4 regions of the Methylovirgula sp. genome follow, and region 2 is predicted to be linked to each of the others. Evidence: riboswitches for the same ligand, from Rfam matches in the RefSeq annotation. Region 2 holds a riboswitch; each other region holds the start of a gene.
What was found. A riboswitch is a leader RNA that binds a small molecule or an ion and turns the genes downstream of it on or off. The one in region 2 is predicted to bind cobalamin.
Positions count from the first base shown of each region.

Region 1: another riboswitch for cobalamin. It lies ahead of WDN02_RS14225 (CbtB-domain containing protein); the one in region 2 lies ahead of WDN02_RS10030 (aromatic ring-hydroxylating dioxygenase subunit alpha).
Region 3: another riboswitch for cobalamin. It lies ahead of cobW (cobalamin biosynthesis protein CobW); the one in region 2 lies ahead of WDN02_RS10030 (aromatic ring-hydroxylating dioxygenase subunit alpha).
Region 4: another riboswitch for cobalamin. It lies ahead of WDN02_RS01740 (TonB-dependent receptor); the one in region 2 lies ahead of WDN02_RS10030 (aromatic ring-hydroxylating dioxygenase subunit alpha).

Region 1 is NZ_JBBCGP010000001.1:2,925,440-2,931,087, forward strand. It holds gene WDN02_RS14190 (helix-turn-helix domain-containing protein) at 1-154, opposite strand, end outside; gene WDN02_RS14195 (NAD(P)H-dependent oxidoreductase) at 244-864, shown strand; gene lipB (lipoyl(octanoyl) transferase LipB) at 867-1,586, opposite strand; tRNA gene WDN02_RS14205 (tRNA-Leu) at 1,750-1,834, shown strand; gene WDN02_RS14210 (hypothetical protein) at 2,139-2,630, opposite strand; gene WDN02_RS14215 (hypothetical protein) at 2,842-3,138, opposite strand; gene WDN02_RS14220 (histidine phosphatase family protein) at 3,281-3,850, opposite strand; cobalamin riboswitch at 3,873-4,010, shown strand; gene WDN02_RS14225 (CbtB-domain containing protein) at 4,037-4,237, shown strand; gene WDN02_RS14230 (CbtA family protein) at 4,250-5,026, shown strand; gene WDN02_RS14235 (polysaccharide deacetylase family protein) at 5,031-5,648, opposite strand, start outside.
Region 2 is NZ_JBBCGP010000001.1:2,054,749-2,060,396, forward strand. It holds gene WDN02_RS10015 (phenylacetaldoxime dehydratase family protein) at 1-814, shown strand, start outside; gene WDN02_RS10020 (hypothetical protein) at 985-1,170, opposite strand; gene fae (formaldehyde-activating enzyme) at 1,446-1,940, opposite strand; cobalamin riboswitch at 2,058-2,287, shown strand; gene WDN02_RS10030 (aromatic ring-hydroxylating dioxygenase subunit alpha) at 2,468-3,544, shown strand; gene WDN02_RS10035 (acyl-CoA dehydrogenase family protein) at 3,573-4,694, opposite strand; gene WDN02_RS10040 (OsmC family protein) at 4,699-5,241, opposite strand; gene WDN02_RS10045 (ABC transporter permease) at 5,274-5,648, opposite strand, start outside.
Region 3 is NZ_JBBCGP010000001.1:3,698,323-3,703,970, forward strand. It holds gene cobN (cobaltochelatase subunit CobN) at 1-1,358, opposite strand, end outside; gene cobW (cobalamin biosynthesis protein CobW) at 1,365-2,402, opposite strand; cobalamin riboswitch at 2,566-2,771, opposite strand; gene cobO (cob(I)yrinic acid a,c-diamide adenosyltransferase) at 2,829-3,452, shown strand; gene WDN02_RS18060 (cobyric acid synthase) at 3,452-4,915, shown strand; gene cbiB (adenosylcobinamide-phosphate synthase CbiB) at 4,899-5,648, opposite strand, start outside.
Region 4 is NZ_JBBCGP010000001.1:369,439-375,086, forward strand. It holds gene WDN02_RS01725 (PAS domain S-box protein) at 1-777, shown strand, start outside; gene WDN02_RS01730 (hypothetical protein) at 803-1,549, opposite strand; partial or broken gene WDN02_RS01735 (DUF1289 domain-containing protein) at 1,568-1,708, opposite strand; cobalamin riboswitch at 1,820-2,010, shown strand; gene WDN02_RS01740 (TonB-dependent receptor) at 2,116-4,080, shown strand; gene WDN02_RS01745 (hypothetical protein) at 4,116-4,697, shown strand; gene WDN02_RS01750 (acetoacetate decarboxylase) at 5,073-5,648, opposite strand, start outside.

The DNA.
Region 1 (5,648 bases), 870 kb from region 2:
CGACGTTGCGCTTGATCTCGCTGAAGCGCTTCGGCCCCGCGGCAAGCGTCATGATGATAAGCACACTCCACTTATCGCCGACGCGGGCGAGAAGCTGGCTCACCCGGCGACAGTCGGAATGATCTACGGCGGGCGGTTCGATAGTCACGTCCATGTCTGCAACACCCAAAAATGTGCCTCCTTGCGGGGTTTAGCAGCAGTACCGTAATTAGTCCAGGTTACAAACAAATACCGAGGTGGACTATGAAACTGCTACAAATTGATTCGAGCATCACCGCTCCGAATTCCGTGAGCCGGGTGATCACTGCTGCTGTCGTCGAGCGCCTGCGCCAGACGCATCCGGGCCTGCAGGTCATCGAGCGCGATATCATCGGCGCCGCGCTGGATCATATCACGCCAGTCAATTTCCCCTCGTCGCATCCGATTTCGGCCCTGGCCGGCGACGCACCGGAATTTGCCGCCGGCCGCGCGACGAGCGACGCTATTCTCGACGAATTCCTGGCTGCCGATATCGTCGTGATCGGCGCGCCGATGTATAATTTTGGCGTCCCTAGCCAGCTCAAGGCTTGGATCGACCGAGTCATCGTTCCGGGCAAGACCTTCAGCTATGGTCCCGAGGGCGTGAAGGGCCTTATCCCCGGCAAGCGGGTGATCATCGCTATTTCGCGTGGCAATCTTTACGGTTCGGACCAGCCGACAGCCGCGCTTGAACATGTGGAGACTTATCTGCGCTCGGTCTTCTCTTTTGTTGGCATCACCAATCTGCAATTCATCGTCGCCGAAGGCGTCCAGCTCGGCCCCGACGCGCGCCAGGCGGCGCTCGACAAGGCGTTGCAGGAAACCTCAGTGCTGAAAGCAGCCTAAATTCAGCGGGCGGCGCCGAAGGTTGCTTCAAATGTCCGGCGGAGAGTTTCATCGACCTCCGCCAGTGTCGCTGGCACGCCGAGGTCGCGCAGGCTGGTGAGGCCGAGGTGCGAGGCGGCAATGCCGCAGGGCGTGATGGCGGCATAATGGGAAAGCTCCGGCGCGATATTCAACGAGATGCCGTGAAAGGTCACCCAGCGGCGCACGCGGATGCCGATCGCGGCGATCTTGTCTTCGGCGGGTTCGCCATTTACGCCGGGCGGCTTATCCGGGCGCGCAACCCAGACGCCAACGCGATCCTCCCGCCGCGCCCCATGCACGCCAAAATGCGCCAGCGCCGCGATGATCCAGTCTTCCAGCGCGGCGACGAAGGCACGAACATCCGGCCCGCGCCGGCCGAGATCGAGCATCACATAGACGACCCGCTGACCGGGCCCATGATAGGTGATCTGGCCGCCACGGCCGGTTTTATGAAGCGGAAAGCGGAGCAGGTCGTCCGCTGACGAGACGGCCGACGTTCCCGCGGTGTAAAGCGGCGGATGTTGGAGCAGTAGCACTTGCTCCGCGGCTTCTCCCGCCGCAATTGCCGCGACACGCCCTTCCATTATCGCCAGCGCATCGTCGTAGCTGGTGAGCCCGTCAAGCACGCGCCATTCGACCCGGCCGCTTACGGGATTCCGTAAACTCCGGACGATGTCCTGACGGGGAAGCGGTCTGCTCATGCTTTGTCGCTCGAAAGCGCCGCGAATTCCGCACGCGACGGAGATAAAACAAGTCTTTCGCGCAATTTGAGCCGTGGCGACGCAAAATCAAGCGCCCTAGGGCAGGAAAAGTCCCCGCCAGCCTTGTCAGAGCAGGGGGGGTTTGTTAGATCACCGGCCTTCCGCGGCCATGGCGGAATTGGTAGACGCGCTAGCTTGAGGTGCTAGTGGGGAGACCCGTGGAGGTTCGAGTCCTCTTGGCCGCACCATTTCATTTTAGTCTCGTTGATTTTAGAGCGATTTATTTCATCTTCGTCTTAGCTAAAAGCTACGCGGCACACTTTTGTTCGTGGTTCTTTCATTGAGCTTAGTGTGTCTGCGAGCTTGGCCATGGCACTTGCTGCCATAAGCCTGCGTCACGCACCGCGGGCGTAAATTTTGATTCTGGTTGGGGGCCGGATGGCCGGTGATGGCTGCGATCTCCCCTTTGGAGCAGCCGAGTTCCGCTAAACGCGCGGCGCTCGCGTTCCTTCAACCTGCGCCAAGCAATGCGGGAGACCAGCCTGAAACCGGCTAATTTGTGCCGATGTTCAGGGTGACGATCTTCTCTGTTCTGATGTTGTACGTGCAATAGGCGGTAGAGCGGACCCATGCACCGAATCCATTTTGCATTTGGACATGATCGTCTATCAAAGTGATCAACCCGTCATCCGGTGCATTCGTACCTGTTTCATAGTTGGCGAAATCCTCGCACAACCAACCACTGCACCATTTCGGGTGGGCATATTTTCCGGTCTCATTCACGGCAGCAATGCAGGCATGCCTCGCATCGTCAGCCTTTGAACTATAGTTGACGAGATCGGCGTTATCTCGACACATTTTCCAATTCTCAGCGCAAAGTGTCTCTGGATCGCTCTGCGTGACCGCTTCTTTGTCGCCTCTTGAAGAGTCTATCGCGAACAAGAGGCATGCGACGCCTGCTGTCGCGGCGATACCCGTGAACAGCCAAAAACCCAGAGTGGGGCGATGCTGGGCCATAGGTGCCGCAAAATTATCACGGCTCAAAGAGTCGCCGATTAGAGACTCTCGACCGCAATTTGCCGAGGAGCCGGGTCGCTGGGCAGCAGGATAAGGCTTCGCTCGGGCTGTGCAACAGGCAGTTGGCACACCCCGAGAACGCTATCGGACCTTGCACGGGACTTTGCGTCGTCCTCTTGGCCGCATGGGCGACTAGCTTTCGGCCTGATTTTTCAGACAAAAATCGATTGAAGCAGGGTTAGGCTGCGGGCGCACCGGAACTGGCGTTGCGGATGGCCGCGACGATCGCCGTCAGCACGGCGCCGAGGACGCCGCCGCCGACCGCTTGGCTCGCCAATGTCCCGATATCCGCATGACCGACGTTCTCCAGCGCCGGGATGATGATCCCGAGGAAGGACGTGCCGGCCGCGCCGCCGATGGCGCCGACAAGCGAATTGCCCAGCGTTCCCAAGTTGAGGTTCTTGGCGACTGAGGCAACACCATTGCCGCCGATCGCGCCGGCGACAAGTTCAACGACGAGTCCTAAAGCAGACATTTCATTCTCCCCTTTTTTCCGGTTCTTGCCGGCGGCGGGATTTGAGAAGCAATCGTCGTAGCGGTCAAGGCGAAGGGCCGACGGCGCGTGCCCCGCCACACAAAGCGGATGTCGATACTGCGATGCGTCAGGCTGATCAGAGTCAGTCAACGCTGGCGTTCAGGCTATGCACTGTCCAGCGGCCGCCACGCGCCTGGAAACGCGAAAAGCTGAGCGGTGCGATATCGATTCGCCAAAAGGATTTTGGATTGGCGTCGAGCGCGACGATTGCGGCGGCGCGAATGACAGAAGCGTGGGTCACGGCGATGATTCGATCATCGCCTTCGCCGATTTTATCCAACCAGTTTGCAATTCTCGTCAGCAAGTGCGTGACAGATTCGCCGCCGTGTGGCGCGGCGGACGGGTCTTCTATCCATTGCGCGAGACCAGCCGCATCGGCAGCTTCCAATTCCTCAAGGGATTTGCCAGCCCAATCTCCAAGATCGATATCCGCGAGCAACGGATCGACTTCGGCGGCGAGGCCTAAAGCCTCCGCTGTCTGGACGGCCCGCAGGGCGGGGCTTGTCCAGGCAGCATCCGAGCGCCCTATGCGCGGTGCGAGTGCGGCCGCCTTTGTTGCGCTTGCGGCCTCCAATGGTTCATCGCACGGAAAAAGCGCTGCACGGGTCGCCTTTGTCGCGCCATGCGCAATGAATGTGAGACGCAAGCTCATTTCCCTTGTCCGTTTGACAGAGCGGGCTTCAGCGCATTATCGTCCGCGCGACTACGGACGTGGAAGCTGGTGAAAGTCCAGCACGGTCGCGCCACTGTAATCGAAAGCGGAATTTTCCGTGATCGAAAGTCAGACCCTCGCCGTAGCAATCCATTCATCGGGGCGCTGGATCCCCAGGGAGTGATCATGTCAGATATTACAATCGGTTCAACGACTGCGCCCATCCCGGTTCGCGAGATTTTGCCGTGGCTTATCTTCGGCGCACTCATGCTGCTCGCCATCTATTTTGTTGGCGCTGAAGAGGGGGCGACCTCCATCTTCAAGGGCATGTATGTGCACGAATGGGTGCACGACAGCCGCCATCTTCTCGGTTTCCCCTGCCACTAAGAGGGGTCTCCAATGGTCAGCGCACTTCTCGTGCGGGGAATGCTTGTCGGCTTCCTCGCGGGACTTCTTGTATTCACGTTCGCCAAGGTTTTCGGCGAGCCACAGGTCGATCGTGCCATCGCGTTTGAAAGCGCGATGGACGAGGCGAAGATGAAGGCCGATCTCGCCAAGGGCATTCACGATATGGAAGAGCCGGAGCTTGTCAGCCGTCCGATGCAGGCGAGTTGGGGCCTGCTCACCGGCGTCATGACCTATTGCACGGCGTTCGGCGGTCTGTTCGCATTGGTGTTCGCGTTTGCTTACGGCCGCGTCAGCGGTCTCGGTCCGCGCGCCGTCGCGGCGTTGCTGGGGCTGACGGGCATTGTCAGCCTCTACATCGTGCCGAATCTCAAATACCCGTCCAATCCGCCGTCGGTGGGTCACCCGGATACGATCGGGATTCGCACGGGGCTTTATTTTGCGATGATGGCCCTGTCGGTGGCGGCCATGGTCGGCGCGGCGATCCTGCGCAAGCGCCTCGCACCCAAACACGGGGCGTGGACGGCCGCGTTGATCGCATCAGGCGTCTACATTGTCGCCGTGATTGTCGTCGCTGCGCTCTTGCCACCGATCAACGAAGTCCCCAGCGATTTCCCGGCCGTCGTGCTCTGGCACTTCCGCATCGATTCACTTGCCATGCAGGCGATCATGTGGGCGACATTGGGCTTCGTGTTTGGCGCCTTGACCGAGCGGGATTCTGTCGGCCGCCTGCATCGGTTCAGCGGCAACGCCAATCCCGCTTGGCGTTAGACTTTTAAGGCTCCGGCAGGCGCGTTGTGTGCGTCTGCGCTTCGTGTGTGCCGGGCACTTTATGCCCGGCCAGTCTTGGAATGATCTTCGCCAAAATCTCTTCGGTCTCCGATCGCCAACTGGGCGGCGCCGCGCGAAACGCCGGCGTGTCGGGGCCGGGCGCGATATGCACGATCTTGTAGCCGCGCTGCTTCAAGGCGCGCAAAAGCTGCGGCAGCATTTCCGCCGTCGAAGCGCGGGAATCGTGCATCAGCAAAATGCCGCGCCTGGCGCGGTCGAGCCGCTTCAGCACAAGATCAAGTTCGGCCTGCGGCGTCAATAAAAGCCAGTCCGAAGCCCAGAAATCGGAGCCGAAGACGCCGATGTTTCGGCTCTCAAGCCAGCTCACGAGCGCTGGCGTATCGGCAAAGCCCGGAAAGCGAAAGAATTTGATCTGACCCCCGACGCTGCCATATGCGGCCTGCTCATCGGCGGCGAAGCCGTGGTCGATATCGGCGCGGGCGGCGGCATCGCGCATCAAGCGCAGCGTTCCGCCGGGATGCGAAAACGTATGATTGCCAATCGAATGGCCGTCAGCGACCTCGCGCCGCGCCAGCGCCGGATAGGCCTGCGCGTTGCGGCC
Region 2 (5,648 bases):
GCGTCACGATCTCGTGCAATTCGTTGATGGCCAAGGCCATCTCAACTTGATTGCCGTTGGATATTGGAATGATCCGGCCAAGTACCACGCGTGGAACGCCAGCGCGGAGGTTAAGAATTGGTGGGCTTCAGACGATCGGTTGAACGATGGGATCGGTTACTTTCGCGAGATATTGTCTCCGCGCATGGAGCAATTCGAGACGATCTTCACCGCCCCGGGCCCTCTGGAGGGTGTCAGCATTCTCTTGGGTGGTCTGAGCGAGCCGATCATCGAGCACGGGTATTGGGGGTCGATGCGCGATCGGCTGCCGCTTTCGCAGACCGACACGATGGATCCGGTGGGCGAACTTACTCTCAAACAAGGCACGCCGGCCAAAGGCGGCCGCGTGATTGTAACCGGTCATCTGAACTTGACCCTCATCCGCTCGGGCGAAGATTGGAGCCGGACAGAGGACGAAGAACGCCGGACCTGGTTTGACGATATTCAACCGGTGCTCCTCGAGGGAATGAATTATTTGCGCGACGACGGTCTCGAAGTCGGCTGCTATTGCAACCGCTATTGCTATCACATGGGAGAAGACGGCAAACTTCAGGAAAAAGGCTTCGGCGTGAGCCTCTGGCGCTCATTGTCGAATCTTGAATCCTGGGCAGAATCGCACCACACGCATCTGCAGATTTTTGTCACGTTCAACCGGCTTGCCAAGAAGTTTAAAGAGCTGGTGCTTTATCACGAAGTGTCTGTCTTCGACGCGGGCGCTCAGTATTTCGAATACATCAACTGTCATCCGAAAACTGGCGTCATGCGCGCGCTCTGAATTTAGGCGCTTCGGCGATCGATGGGTGTCTTCCGCAAACACCCATCGATTTAAACTAGCCACATTTCAATTGTCGCCTAAGGCTGGCCGCCGCCACCTGGGTTGCGAAAGGCGGACAAGCATAGGCTTATGCCATCAGCCCGGCTCCCATCCACTCAAGGCTTAGCTGTCTAAACCTTCCAGCTGTGCGACTTGGTATGCAGGCGCAGATATTCAGCAAATTCTGCGTCCGGCATGATCCGGATTTGCTCTTCGAGATCACCCAAATCGACGCGGGTGCTGGCGCGATTGGCCCTTTTCCACGAAACAAGCTGCCGCGCAGTGCGGCGCAACAAACGGGCGACCTTCATGTCCAATCCTCCGCCTTCTCGAAGAATAGGGCAGTGCGCCGGCTCGCCAAATTGTCCGAAAGGCTAAAGACCCGCGCTGACTGCCCAATAGTTCTCCCGCGCATCCGGCTCCCCGCCTGGAGATTGCCGCATGCCAGCGGAAAACGGTCAAGGACGAAAAAGGCTGCGCCAGCGCATTATTTTAACCGCCAGCCGCAGCAATAGGCGGGCCGGGGCTTCCGACAGAGAATTGCGGCACGCCGACCGCCTAATGGCCCTCAACTATAGAAGGGCGATGGATGCTAGGTCACATTTTCTTGGGAAATGACGTCATCTATTGACGGCTCGCCTTTGACAGCACGTTCGATCGCGAGCTTGGTCGCCGCGTAATTCCAGTTCTGAATTTTGGCATCGTCCTTTGCCTCCCAATGAATGAAGACGCCAACGCAAATAAAAATATTAGCGGCTTCATCTTTGGGAATGACACCGGATTTCACGCAATCGATGACAGCTTTTCCGACGCCGGTTTGCGCGGGACCAAACATTTTTTCCGCTTGATCTCCATTCTTGATGTCGACCTTGTTGAACATCACAGTCGCCGGCTTTGTCATGAGGTTTGGGCGCACAAGTGCCAGAAGAGCATTGTCGCCGACTTTCTGATTGGTGAGCGTCGTGCAGAAAGCCGTTTCGGCAGCACTTCCTCTCGGTCCCATGATCAGATCAATGTGCGCGACTTCGTTGCCGTCACCCACGAGCGCTTCGCCAACCAGCACGCGATCAATTTTCAGGTCGCCCATTCAATCCTCCTCCGGATAAATGTTTCTTTGCTTGCGCGAACAGCCATACCACGCCCGTGCTATTTCGCCACGCGAACATCGAATCTAGAGCGACCTTGACTCACCCATCCATTCGCCCATATTCGAAGCTGTCGTGGTCTTTGGCGAATCTCATTCGTGCGAAGCTAAGAGGGAAGCCGGTAGGCGATCGGACGCGGTTCGTTCGAGAGTAAAGTCGGCGCTGCCCCCGCAACTGTAAGCGGCGAGTTTGGGTCCATGCATGTCACTGGGAAGATATGATCCTGGGAAGACGGACTCGAAACAACCACCCGCAAGCCAGGAGACCTGCCTCGACAATATATCGTCCTCGGGCGGGGTGTCTCGGTGGTGCGCTTCGACTTCTACGGCGCGCCGCGAAGTTGCAGGCGCGTCGCATGTGCATCGCCGCTCGCGCTTGAGGGGTGACGCAATGTTTTTGACTCTTCCACCATGGCGGCCACGGCGTTCCGCAGGGCAATCTATCTCATTTTTCGCCGCGGAGCCTTTGAATGCTTGAACAAACGTCTGCGGCTAAGGCGGCGGCCCCCCTCGATCTCCGCAAGATCGGCGCGCAGGCCGACCATTGGTATCCGCTTGCCTGGTCCCGCGAGGTGAAAACCGGGCGGCCGTTCGCCGGGAGTTTCGCGGGCGAGCCGATCGTACTCATCCGCCCCAAGGAGGGCGCCGTTTTCGCGCTGGAAGACCGGTGCGCGCACCGGCAGGTGCCGCTGTCGAAGGGCGTCGTAAACGGCAATGTCGTCCGATGCGGCTATCACGGCTGGAGCTACAATTCGGAAGGCCATTGCGTCGACGTTCCTTACTTGGGTAAGGGCAAATTGCCGAACGGCGTGCGAGCCTACCCTTGCCACGAAATCGATGGAATCATCTTCATCTGGCCGGGTTCAGCAACGCCGGATGCGCCGCCCACGAAGATTGGCGCGGGTGGCGATAAATCTTACAAAACGCGGCGTTTCGGCGAGGTCGTCGCATGCCATTTTACGTTCATGCATGAGAACCTCATGGACATGAACCATCAGTTTCTTCATCGCAGTACGACAGGCAAGGTTTATCCGCGTTATCTTGATCGCCGCGTCGGCGATGATTGGATGGAAGTCGATTACAGTTTCATGCGCCCGGATGAGAAGCCGCCGCTCGGCGAGGCCGTCATCGTCGGCGCGATACGCGGGCAGTCGGATAAGGCGCAGGATCTTATGACGGTCCGCACCGAATATCCGCATCAGACGCTCAAGTTCTGGACGTCCGAGGGGGATCCGGTTCTCGATGTCTGGCTCGGTTACACGCCTGTCGACAAAGAGCAAAGGTCCAACAGGACATTCATTTCATTGTCCGTGCGCCGTCCGAAAATACCGTTCCTTCTCGATGTGGTCTGGCCGATCATGGCCATGTTCACCAATCGCGTCTTCAGAGAGGATCGCGAAGTCGTCGAGATGGAACAAGCGGCGCACGACAGCCAGGGCTCCGACTGGAATCAGGAAGTTTTTCCGCCGATCCAGGATTTGCGGGCTCTACTGGCTGCCAACGGACAAATCATTGCGCCTCCGGCAACGCCGGCTGAAACAAATTGAGTAGTGCGGCTTTTGTCCAGATGCAATTTCAGCTGTCGTTCTCTTTGCGCTCATTTCCAAGGCTGGCGATGTCCTTGCGCAAGTGTTTCATGGCCGGCGTGACGATCGCGACGAAATAGGCTTCGCGTAGCTTCCGACTCGCCACCGAGCCCGCGATGTAGCCGCGCGCTCCCGCGTGCAGCATCGCCGATTGGGCTGCCGCGAGCGACAGTTCAGAACCGTGCAGCCGCACTTGCAACACTGCCCGCAGATAGGCGGGATCGGTCTTGTAAGGCGTTCGCGCCAGAACGTCGATTTCATCCCCGAGCCGCACGGCCTTGCGTTGCAAGTCGTCGGGGCGATCCGGCAGATACGCGTTGACGTCTCCGCAAATGCTGTCGCTCTCACGCACCAGCGCGATGGCGCCGCGGACGAGGCCAAGCGCCATGCCGGTTTGCAAGAGGATGAATCCCGCACGAATGCGCCGGACGAACGGCTCGGCCGGATCGGCGAGCACCATTGAATCCGGAATGAAGGCGTCGCGAAAGAGCACGGACAGGGTCGCCGTCCCCTCCAAAGCGATAAAGTGTGCATTTTGGCGCGTCGTCACCCCCTCATCGCTACAGCGCGCCAGCGCCATCACGAGCCGATCGCCTTCGCCAGCAAAGCAGATACCGAACAGATGTCCGTCGCCGAGATTGGAGACCCAAGGCAGCAGCCCGTTGACGCGCCAGCCACCCGCCACACGCGCGCCACGCAGCCGCAGCGCTTCGATGCCGGACAAAGCCTTCATCGGATTGGAAAGGCCCGTGCCGCCGAGGATCTCGCCATTCGAGACGCTTGGTAGCAAGGCGTCGCGGAGTTCGGCGTTTTCGGTATTCGCGATGTACCAGACGAGCGCGTCCTGACACCAGGCGCAAAACGCGGTCGCAAGGCATTCCTCACCGACGATGGCCATCGCTTCGATCGCAGCTTCGAGATCGGCGCCGCCGCCGGCGGAGGTGTGATGTGCGAAAACGCCCGCGCCGCCCAGCCTGCGCAGCACATCTGCCGGATAGGTTCCCGCATCGATGTCGCGCACGCGCGGACGTAGTTCACGCGCGGCGATGGCGCGAACGCGTGCAAAGACGCCCGTTTCTACCGTTTGATCTGCGTGCAGCCCAATGGCCATCGGATCAATCGATCCGCTCGACGGTGAGCGCGACAGGTTTGGTGTAAGTGTTCGCCACCGGCGACCAAAGCGTGGCATGAGCGACGAGCGCATCAAGCGTTTCCTTGGGCGCATCTGCATCGAAGTGGACGTTGACGCGCACCGCCTCGAAGCCGACCGGCTTCGGCGAGACGTCTCCGGTGCCCCAGACGGAGGTGATGTTGATGTCCGCTTCGAGCTCAAGTTCGAGTTTGTGGACGGTTATATTTTGCGCCACGGCGTTGGCGTGAATGCCGACCGCGAGGCAAGACCCCAGCGCCGCGAGCAGCGCCTCCGACGGGTTGGGCGCGGTATCGTCGCCGAGCAGGCCCGGCGGCTCGTCGATCACATGCGCGGGCAGATTGCGCACGAAGTTCAATTGGCGGAAGCGTCCTTCGGTCACTGTCCGGCATTTCAAGGTCCGGACTGCGCCCGGATTGGCTTTGCCCTTTTCGATGAGCTGTTGAAGACCATCTTTGTCGATCGGCGCGAGGCAACCGGTGCGCGGCGGGGACTCGATATCGGACATTTTTGAAACTCCCTTTGCAGGCATGCGTTTGTTCAAGAAGAGCTGTTCCAGCGGACGCGCCGGATCAGCAGCAGCAGAATGCCGTCAAGCGCGAAGCCGATGACGCCAATGGCCACAATGAACGCGGCGAGCCGGTCATATTCGAGCGTGTCGCGCGCGTCGTTGATCGCGTAGCCGAGGCCGCTCGTCACGCCGAGATATTCGGCGGGAACGAGGACGATCCAGGCGACGCCCAGCGCCAGCCGGATGCCGACAAGAATATCCTGCAGAATGGCCGGCAGAATTACGATTGTCAGCAGGTTCCACGGCCTGGCGCCGAGGTTCTTTGCAAGTTTGAACCAGTCAGGATCGAGTTTCTGCAGCCCGTTCGCCGTGGCGAAGATGATCGGCCAGACGGAGGCGGCCGC
Region 3 (5,648 bases), 1.6 Mb from region 2:
GCGGCGATAATTGCGGCGCGCAATGTTTCCGGCAGCGCGGCGAATGCTTCTTCATACATTGCCAGAGATAAGAATTCGCACGGCGCGCCTTCCGCCAAAGTGCGGACGATCGCGTCGCCGTCATCGATCGCCTCAATATCGTAACCTGCCGCCCTGAGCTGCGTTGCGATCTCGACAAGGCTCGCGGGCGTATCGAGCCCCACCGCGTAGGCCGCACGCCCGGCCTTGGCCGGATAATCGGACAATATGCAGGCGAGCCGCCGGCCGCCGCGCGGGGTGCGGCGCAAACGCGCCCATGCTTGGGCAAGATCAGCGACGAATGCGATCCGTGCAGCGTCCGGCCGATGAACGACGCGCGTGAATTGTAACGCCACGCTGCGTTCAGTCTCCTCCTTAAAGGAAATCGTCCGCGTGATGATGCGGCCGTCAAGCTCCGGGAGGACGACATTCATGGCAAGATCAGCCACGCCGAGCCCGCGCATATCGCTGTCCCAGGACGCGCGCGAATTGCTGGCATGGATCATTTGCAGGATCGGCGCGTCCGCAGATTCAAGCGGGCTGTGCGCTTGATCCATGCGCGCGGCGAATGCCGTCGAATTCAGAATAACGTCGGGCCTCTCTTTCGTCAGAAGCTCGGAAAGCCAGATTCCTGCTTCGCCATCCTTGAGACTGGGCACATACGCCGCCAAGACGCGCAGGCCACGCGAGACCAAAGCATTGGCGACAGCTACGATTGGCGCGACATCCCCGGCGAGAAGATAGGCGCGATAAAACACAATGATTGCGAGCGGCGCATCACTCGCACCAGATCGGCAGGCGGCGGCGAAAAACCCGCAGGCTGGCGTCGATTGCGGCTCGGGCAATTGGCCTGTCTCGCCCTCGCTGCGCCGTTCAATCCAGGCAAAAAGATTGGCAAGATTGCCGGGACCGCCGCAATCGAAGCTGCTTGATATCGCGCGGAGCGTTTCGACGGGCAACGTCGAGAGATCGTCGAGCCGCGGGTCAGCGCGGCCATCACCCGAAATGAGAGCGAGATCGAAGCGATGCCGACGCGCGGCTGCCGCAAGCTCTTGCGCGCCATAACGCCAATAATCAAGACCGCCGAGAAGACGCACCAGCACGAAGCGCGCATGAGCCGCGACAGATTCAATATAACGATCGACCGAATAAGGATGGCGTAGCGCCGCCAATGACGCGAGGCGTACATCGGCGGTCTGGCGATCTTCCAGCGCCGCCGCGGCGAGCCCGAGATCGCTATCGGAAAAAGACAAAAAGACGATCGCGCCCGGCGTCTGGCCAAGATCGACAGCGCTCTCCGCTTCGTCGATCGTCCGCGTCGTCGTGCGCAGAAGATGCATGGGCGCTCAGCCGACCGCTGCGGCAATCGCCGCGCGATCAAGCCCCGTCTCGCCGATGACGACCAGCCGGCCCTGGCGGGATTCGTCCTTATGCCACGGACGATCGAAATTCTGCCGGAAGCGCCGTCCGACGCCCTGCACCAGAAGACGCATCGGCTTGCCCGCGACCTCGAAAAAGCCTTTCATCCGCAACACGTCATGCTGCTCGGCGATAGCACTCAGCCTGGCGATGAATTGCTCCTGATCGCTGACCGGACCGACATTGAGCACGAAGCTTTCGAACTCGTCGTGATCATGCTCGGGCTCGTCATCGTGATGCGACTTGCGCGCGTCGATCTCGTCTTCCGCCGCAGCTTCAAGCCCAAGCAGCAGCTCGGGATCGACCTTGCCTTCGCTCGTGACAACAATTTTGACCGCGCGCGGCAGAACTGCGGCGATCTGTTCACGCGCCTGCATCTTCTCATCGTCTGTCAGCAGATCGCTTTTGTTGAGCACGACCATATCAGCGCACAGAAGTTGATCCTCGAAGACTTCCTCAAGCGGATTATCGTGATCGAGCGAAGGATCGGCGGCGCGCTGTGCTGCGATCATTTCCGGATTATCGGCAAATGTGCCTGCGAGCACGGCAGCGCCATCGACCACGGCAATCACACCATCCACCGTGAGGCGCGAACGAATGGTCGGCCAATCAAAGGCTTTCACCAGCGGCTTGGGCAGGGCCAGACCCGACGTCTCGATGATGATGTGGTCGGGCTTCTCGCCGCGACCGAGCAACGCCTCAATGGCAGGCACGAAATCGTCTGCGACCGTGCAGCAGATACAGCCATTGGCGAGCTCGATAATATTTTCTTCGGGGCATGACGCGACACCGCAGCTGCGCAGGATTTCGCCATCGACGCCGACATCGCCGAATTCATTGATGATCAAAGCCAGGCGGCGGCCTTGCGCACGTTCGAGCAGATGGCGGATCAGCGTCGTCTTGCCGGAGCCCAGAAAGCCGGTGACGATCGTTGTCGGGATTTTATGCGTGTCGAGCGCCGCCATTCCATGCTCCGCGTCAGTTTTGCTTCGACGCGTTTTCTTCACGCGAACCGGAATCCACTTCGCTCGAAAACGCTCTATTCCGTGGGGTGAAAGGACCGGCGCACTTCAGCGCAACGCAGCTTAGCAAAGGCTGCAGCATTCGCCCGGGGCACCCCGCCCGACGCAAACGGTCAACGAAGACGGTAGGTCTCCTGGCTCGCGGCTCAACACATATGTCGCCCGCCTTCCCAGATCGCCTTTCGGCAATCCAGTGGCTTCGGGCGAAAGCTCGCCGCTCACAGTTGCGGGGGCAGCTGCGGCTTTGAGCAGACGCTCAGACCGCATTCCCTGTTTTCCTTCCGAAGAAGGACCGTCGTTTGGCACCTTGCCATCGCCCCGCAGCCTTGTCAAAACAGCGCCTTCCGCCGCGGCGGCTGGAGATTTCCCATGACAATTGCGCAAGATGCGCCTGATTCCGGCGCGCGGCACAAGGAAAAGATGCGCAAGCGCAAGGAAGCGCAGGACGAAGAAGTCGCCGCAAAGACGATCGAAAAAGGTCTGCTGATCGTCCATACCGGACGTGGCAAAGGCAAATCGACGGCGGCTTTCGGCCTCCTGCTGCGCGCAATCGGACATGGATGGCGCGTCGGTGTCGTGCAATTCATCAAGGGCGCGTGGTCGACGGGCGAACGCGACATCTTGGCGACGCGCTTCGCCGATCTCGTCTCCTGGCACACGATGGGAGAAGGCTTCACCTGGGAAACGCAGGATCGCGCCCGCGACATCGCCGCCGCCGAAGCCGCCTGGGCGAAGGCGAAAACGCTGATGGAAGACCCGCAGATCGGACTTGTCATCCTCGACGAACTGAACGTCGCCTTGCGCTACGATTATCTGCCGGTCGATGATGTCGTCGCGGCGCTGACCCAGCGGCGTCCCGGCCTGCATGTCGTTGTCACGGGACGTAATGCGCCGCAGACCCTGATCGACGCCGCCGATCTCGTGACCGAAATGAATGCGGTCAAGCATCATTTCGCGGCGGGCGTCAAAGCTCAGGCCGGAATCGAGTTTTAATGATAGCGCGACGTCTGATGTTTCAGGGCACGGGCTCTGACGTCGGCAAATCGCTGATCGTCGCCGGGCTTGCGCGGGCATATCGCAAACGCGGACTCGCGGTCACGCCATTCAAGCCGCAAAACATGTCCAACAATGCCGCCGTGACGGCAGACGGCGGCGAGATCGGCCGGGCGCAGGCTTTGCAGGCGCGCGCGGCGGGGCTTGCGCCAAGCGTGCATATGAATCCTGTCTTATTGAAACCGCAAAGCGATGTCGGTTCGCAAGTCGTGGTGCAAGGCCGCGTCGTGGGGACCGCCAAAGCGCGCGAATATCAGGCTTGGAAACCAAAACTGCGCGCCGCCGTGCTCGAAAGTTTTGCGACACTTGCGGCTGCGGCGGATCTGGTACTCGTCGAGGGCGCCGGGAGCCCCGCCGAAATCAATCTGCGCGCCAACGATATCGCAAACATGGGTTTCGCCCGGGCTGTAGATTGTCCCGTCGTTCTCATAGGTGACATCGACCGCGGCGGCGTCATCGCCCAGATCGCTGGCACGAAAGCGGTGCTCGATGCCGACGATGCGGCGCTGATCCGGGGCTTCATCGTCAATAAATTTCGCGGCGATCCGACGCTCTTCGAAGCCGGGATGCGCGACATCGAAACCTATTCAGGTTGGCCGGCACTCGGACTCATTCCTTATTTCGCCGATGCTGCCCTTCTGCCTGCCGAGGACAGTGTTCCGCACCAACGTTTTATGCCAAGCGGCAAAAACCGGCCGCTCAAGATCGTGACGCCGGTTCTGCCGCATATCGCGAATTTCGACGATCTCGATCCGCTCGCTGCGGAGCCTAACATCAATTTCATGATGATGCGGCATGGCACGCCCCTCCCCGGCGATGCCGACCTGATCATCCTGCCAGGATCGAAAGCGACGCGCGCCGACATGGATGCGCTCGTCGCAGAAGGCTGGGACATCGATATCAAGGCGCATGTGCGGCGCGGCGGTAAAGTTCTCGGCCTCTGCGGCGGCTTTCAATTGCTTGGGCGGCGGATTGCCGACCCGGACGGTATTGAAGGCGCACCCGGCGAAACGCTAGGCCTCGGCCTGCTCGATGTCGAGACCGTGCTCGGCGGCGACAAGGCGCTTTTGGCTGTCGCCGGTCATGACACGGCGGACGGCGCGCCGTTCAAAGGCTATGAAATGCACATCGGCCAAACTTATGGACCGGATTGTATGTGCCCGATGCACAGACTTGATGACGGCCGCGTTGAAGGCGCGCGTTCAGCGAGCGGCCTCGTCGCCGGCACCTATGTCCATGGCCTTTTTGCCGACGATCATCAACGCCGCGCATGGATCACGTCGCTGGGCGGCAATGGCTCCGATCTCGCCTATGAAGACCAGATCGAGCGAACGCTCGACGGCCTTGCCACGCATCTCGAAACTCACCTTGATCTCGATCTTTTGCTCAGCCTCGCCAAATGAAGACGAGTGCCAGCGCCGCATAGCAACAAATCTGAATCGCGGCGGCACGTCGAAACAATTCGAGCGCGCGGAAAATATCTTTGGCATTCGCGTCACAACGGCCATCGCCCATGAAGGCGCCATCAACGACATTTTCGCCATAGACTCGCGGACCGCCGAGCTTGAGGCCGAGAGCCCCGGCCATCGCTGTCTCCGGCCATCCGGCATTGGGCGACAGATGCTTGGGTGCGTCGCGCCGCGTAGCACGCCAAACCTCGCGCGCGGACGCAAACCCGCCAAAGACAGCGGCAGCGGCGAAAAGCAATGCCGCAAGCCGTGCCGCTGGAAGATTGACAAGATCGTCGAGCCGCGCCGACCCCCAGCCAAAATTTGCAAAGCGTGGCGTGCGATGCCCGACCATGCTGTCGGCAGTGTTGATTGTCTTATAGAGCATCGCGCCGGTGAGACCGCCAACAGCGAGCCAGAACGCCGGCGCAACGACGCCATCGGAGAAATTCTCGGCGAGACTTTCGATCGCGGCCCGTGCAATGCCCGCTTCATCGAGGTCAGCCGCATTGCGCCCGACAATCCGGCCGACCGCCGCGCGCGCCGGTTCAACCCCCTCGCGCTCCAACGCTGTGGCGACGGCTCGCACATGATCGTGGAGAGAGCGTTGCGCCAGCAAGCTCGTTGCGAGGAGCGCGAGCACTAGTTCGCCGAAGATTGACGTGCCGAGCAGCCGCGTGACGACGAC
Region 4 (5,648 bases), 1.7 Mb from region 2:
GATGCGACGCCGAACGGCGGAGAGATTAAAATCTCTGCGGCGAATGTGCAGCTGGATGGAAAAAGTTCCCCGGAACAACTGACTGGTGACTTCGTTGCGCTTAGCGTGGCGGATACTGGCTGCGGGATCCCCCAAGACGTCCTTGAGAAAATTTTCGATCCGTTTTTCACGACCAAAGGTCCGGGTAACGGAACTGGTCTCGGCTTGGCGCAGGTGCAAGGCTTCGCGCACCAATCCGGCGGCGCAATTTCGGTCACGAGCGAACTGCGGCAGGGAACTGTTTTCACGCTCTACCTCCCGCGCAGCAAGTCCGGAGGCGGCGAAAGCGATGAGAATATCACGCAGAATTTGGCCTCTACCGGAACATTGCTTCTCGTCGAAGACAATCCGGACGTGGCCGAGGCAACGGCTTCACTGATCGAAGACCTGGGATTTTCGGTTCAGATCGCTGGCAACGCGCAACTCGCCCTTGAAGTCCTCGCAAAGCAGGACATTTCGGTTGTCGTCAGCGACATCGTCATGGCGGGCTCGATCGACGGCGTGGACCTCGGGCGGACGGTTCGCGAGAAATATCCGAATTTGCCGATGATCCTCATCACCGGCTACAACAATCGCTCAGAGGAAGCGCGCGATGAGTTTATTGTATTGCGCAAGCCCTTCAGTGCCACCGACCTCGCGCGCGTCATCGCCCGTATCCAGTCCGAGGCCTCACCGCAAGGCCCGACGAACGTTATCCGTTTGGGTCAGCCGCGTAAAAGCGCGAAGCCTGAGAGTTGAAGTCGAGGATCAGCGTCGAAACGCGCTAGTGGTCGTGATCCGACCGCGCGTCGGAGAGCGGCGGATAATATATGGCGCAGGGAATGTAGGCGTTCGGGATATGCATTGTGGCAGGTAAGTCGCCGCCGGCCGCAATTTGAGCAGGCAAGAAATGCGTGTGCGGACCTGCAGGTGAGACGCCGCCGGGTTGCGGAATTCCGCTATAGACCTCTATCCGCCCAATCGGATTGCGCACGACGCGGACCGGCGACTCCGCCAAAATATTCGCGCCCTTCAAGCTCAACACCTGTTGCCATTCCGCGCCCAAACAGGCATCGAGACTCGCCTTGAGAGCTGCTGAACTCGTCCGCATGCAGAATGCGCCCGCGGCACGCCCGAGACCGAAATCATAGAGCGTTGCCTTGCGTTCATCTGGTTGGATCGCTTCAGTGTCTTCTCCGAGGCTCGCTAAACCGCCGCCGGGGAATTGCCGCGTGAGAACGCGCGGCACGGCAAGCACGACAACATCGCGGCTTGAGGATTCTGCCGATCCAACTGCCAGCGCCGCGACGTGATCCTGCAACGAAAGAGACATCGCACCACTTTGCGTGCGCGCACTGATCGTTCGATCGCTCAATTCCACGCGCAAATCGTCGTCTGCGCCGATGCAAAATTCCGCGATTGCGCCGTTCACGCCGGAAACCCAGGTTCCGCCGTCGGGGCGAAGTGTGTCCCTTATGAAGGCTCGTAAATCGTCGGTGCTCCAGCCGAGATGATAAATGCTAAGTTCCATCTGCGCACGCCGATCTGGCAGCGCCGCCCAAACGGCGCTCTTTTGGTCGTCGGTCAGGATTAGCCAGCTCGCGATTTCATCGCGGCTGCGCGCGCAACCAATACAGAAATCAGAAGACGGGCGGATGCGGCATACGCCAATGCAGGGGCTTGGAATCATCTCGGACACCGCTTGATCTGAAAATATTGGCGCGGAGCTTTACGCCGTGGACGCATTCATCCGCAAGCTGCGAACTTGTGCAAATCGAACTTGACAGCATTCGGGCTTCAGCTTCATCATAAGTGTGATGGTTCCCTTCGGGGATCAAAAGGGAACGCGGTGCGATCGTCAGATCCATGCCGCGGCTGCCCCCGCAACTGTAAGCGGCGAGCTGAACGCCATTAAGCCACTGGGCAACCGGGAAGGCGGCGCAAAGCAAAGACCCGTGAGCCAGGAGACCTGCCATCCGCCGTGGTCACGCGCGAACACATTGGGCGGGGTGTCCTGATGGGGGATGAATGCGCGTCTAAATCGCTCGCATTGATCGCTTTGGTTCGCAGTGACGTGTCACGTTGCTGCGAGGCATTATGCTCATCTCCCAACCCAACGCCGCGGCGGTGCGCCGCGCGCTTTTTGTTTCGTCAAGCGTCATCGCCCTAGCGTTTTCCTCCTCTGCCTTGGCGCAGGTCGCGACCGGCCAAGCCGCCGATCAGTCGCAATCCCTGCCAGAAGTCCTCGTGACGTCACCGACGACGGTGCCGACGCCAGAGAGCGATGTCGCAAGTAGCATCGGCGTCATCACAAGCCAGCAGATCTCGGCGCAGCAAGACCGCACCGTCCCCGACGCGCTGAGCACTGTCCCCGGCCTCAATGTCGTGCAGACGGGCGGACCGGGCGGCCAGACCTCCGTCTTTCTTCGCGGGACAAATTCGAACCACGTCAAGGTTTTGATCGATGGCATCGACGTCAGCGATCCGAGCAATCCCAATGACTCCTTCGACTTCGGCCAATTGCTGACTGGTGACATTGAGCGCATCGAAATCTTGCGCGGGCCGCAGAGCGGCCTTTACGGCTCGGATGCGATCGGCGGCGTCATCAATATCGTTACCAAGAAGGGCCAAGGCCCGCTCAAGGTGACGGGAACGATCGAGGGTGGCTCATTCGGAACGGCCAACCAGACCTTCAACGCCAGCGGCGCGCACTCGATCTTCAATTATGCATTCAACATCAGCCATTATCTCGCGGCCAGCACGCCGGTGACACCGTTGAACGAGCTTCCACCTGGCCAGCAGCGTAACAATGATTCCTACGAGAATTGGACCCTCTCGACCAAGCTGGGCGCCGACATCAACGAGCACCTGACGCTGAACTATGTCGGCCGTTATACAGATTCCACGTATTTCTTCACCGGCGACGGGTTCGACCCTTCAACCGGGCTGGAAGCTCCGGAGTCAACGCAAAGTCTACAAATTGACCACGACTTTTTCACCCGCGGCGAAGCGGTAACGTCCTTCTTCGACGACCGGCTGAAGAATTATCTCGGCATCAATTATTCGGACTCTAATAGCTTCAATGCCAGCCCCGGCACCGATAACGAAATCAACCAGGGCCAGCGCCTCAAATTCGATTGGCGCAGCGTGATCGCGGCACTGCCGGGCGAAACGATAGTTCTCGGTGCCGACCACGAGACCGAAACGCTCTTCCAGAACGATCCCGACGTCGATGCAAATCGTAATGACGCTGGCGGCTATGCGGAATTGCAGTCAAATTTCTATAATCGCTTCTTCCTCGTCTCGAATGTCCGCTACGACAATTACGACACGTTCGGCGGTCACGTGACCTATCGCGTTGCGCCAGCTTTCATCGTCCCGCAGACAGAGACGAAGCTCAAAGCTAGCTACGGCACCGGTTTCAAGGCACCGACACTGAGCGAACTCTACGTGAATTCTCCGGCCTTCTTGTTCTTCGCCAATCCCAACCTTCAGCCGGAGGAATCGACCGGCTACGACGCCGGTTTCGAGCAGCCTTTATTCCACGACAGGTTCAGCTTCGGGGCGACTTATTTCCACAACAACATCACGAATCTGATCGATTCTACCGACACGACCTACGTAAACATCGGCCATGCCGAAACGCAGGGTGTCGAAAGCTTTGCCGACTGGGCGGTCACCGACCGGCTGCATCTGCGAACGGATTACACCTACACGCGCGCGGTGGATGAATCGACCGGTCTAGAATTGCAGCGCAGACCATATGACAAGGGCAGTATCACCGCGCTCTGGACGCCGATTGATCCTCTTACCTTATCCGGCACTTTGATCGCGGTCAGCAAATGGGTCGACGATTTCGACCGCAACAATTCAAATACAGCGCCGGGGGATTTCACACCGGGTTATGTGGTCGTCAATGTCGCGGCGAATTACAAAGTCGACGACCACGTAAATCTCTTCGCTCGCATCGATAATCTGCTGAACGAGCATTACGAGAACCCGCTCGGCTTCCTGCGTCCGGGTATCGGTGTCTTCGGTGGCATGCGGCTCTCCGCGTTTTAGGATGCGTTGAAATAGAAAGAAATCGAATGGAGACAATGATGCAAAACAGACATTATGCTATCGAATGGCAGCAGCCGCTTTCGCTCGCAACACTGATGGCGGCAAGCGTCGCTTTTAGCCTTGGCCTCGCCTGCGCGGTGCCGCTTGTGGCTTTCGCGGCGCTTGGCGCGTTAACGCTTGACCGCAGAATGGGATTACTAATTATCATCGGAATCGTGGCGGCCAACCAGATCCTTGGCTTCACCGTGCTGCATTATCCGCACGACGCGGCAACTGTCGCTTGGACGCCGGCCTTTCTGTTCGTCGGGATCATCGCAACTCTCACGGCATTCTGGACGAAACGCCGCTGCGCTGGCTTACATCCGACCGTCACCGTCCTCGCAACTTTCGTTGCTGCCTTTGCGTGTTACGAAGGAGGCTTCTTCCTTATTTCGCTGCTGACGAGAAGCGGGCTTTATGCCTATGCGCCCTCGATAATCCTGCGCATCCTTGAGACAAACGCATTGGCTTTCGCAGGATTGTGGTTGATTCGTCGGATCGCGATGGCACTCCGCACACCCGCCGTAAAATCCACAGCGCCATTCCGCCCGTTGCCGACGACCTTCATCCAAGACTGAACTACAATCTTTTCGACGCAAAAGCGCCTGGGAGGGCATCGCGAAGGTAATCTGCCCCACCTACGCGGCGATCTCATCTCATCGTAAGCTGATGAGATTGTTGGCACCCTAAAGGACGCGAAATACCCGCAACGGCAAATTATTAGCGTTCGTTGAAACGACTTTCTGCGGATAGAGCCCGATTTTTGTTTAGGGGCCACCATAAAGAAAAACCCCGTAGCCAAAGGCGACGGGGTCGAATTGGTGGCGCGGGGGATGTGCTCCACAAGGCGAACTTACCTTCGCCGGGGGCTGAAGATGTGCGCTATCGCACAAGCGGGCCGTAGGCTTGCTAGCGTCGGCTCTGCTTTTGGGCGTTTCTGAACTCCAAAATCTTCATTTCAGGTAGTCGTACACAACGGTTCCCAGGCCGAGCGTCAGATCGGTGACATAATGCGTAGCCGAAACCACGCCGCGGACAGGCAGCCGCGCGACATCACACAGTGCGTGTTCGAAAAGTTGAATCGCTCCGGGGCCTGACCAAGCTCCTTTAAGCGTAACGTCTTCAACGTAATATCTTACCAACTCGCAAATGCGCGGCGTGCAATCCACGTGCGGAATAATTTTGATCATGAAATTGGGTCGCGCCAATGCTTTCAGGAGCGGCGCGTGATCGATTTCACGGTGCTTGTAGCCCATCGACGCGCTGACGCAGAGAACCGAACCGTAGTGCAACGTACAGACCAGCGTCTCGCTCTCATGAGAGATCTTCGGAGTCGCGAGCTTTTTTGGAAAACCCCAGATCTCTCGGCCTCCGGCAATAGGCGAGTTGTCGTCAAGGTACATCGCATGGACATAGCCGCCCTCTTGCAAGTCCCCATCCGCACCCCGAAAACGCACCGGAATAACTTGGCCGGTTTCGGTATAGTCGCCAAAGCCTGTTGAGTCCGGCATTCGAATGAACTCATAGCT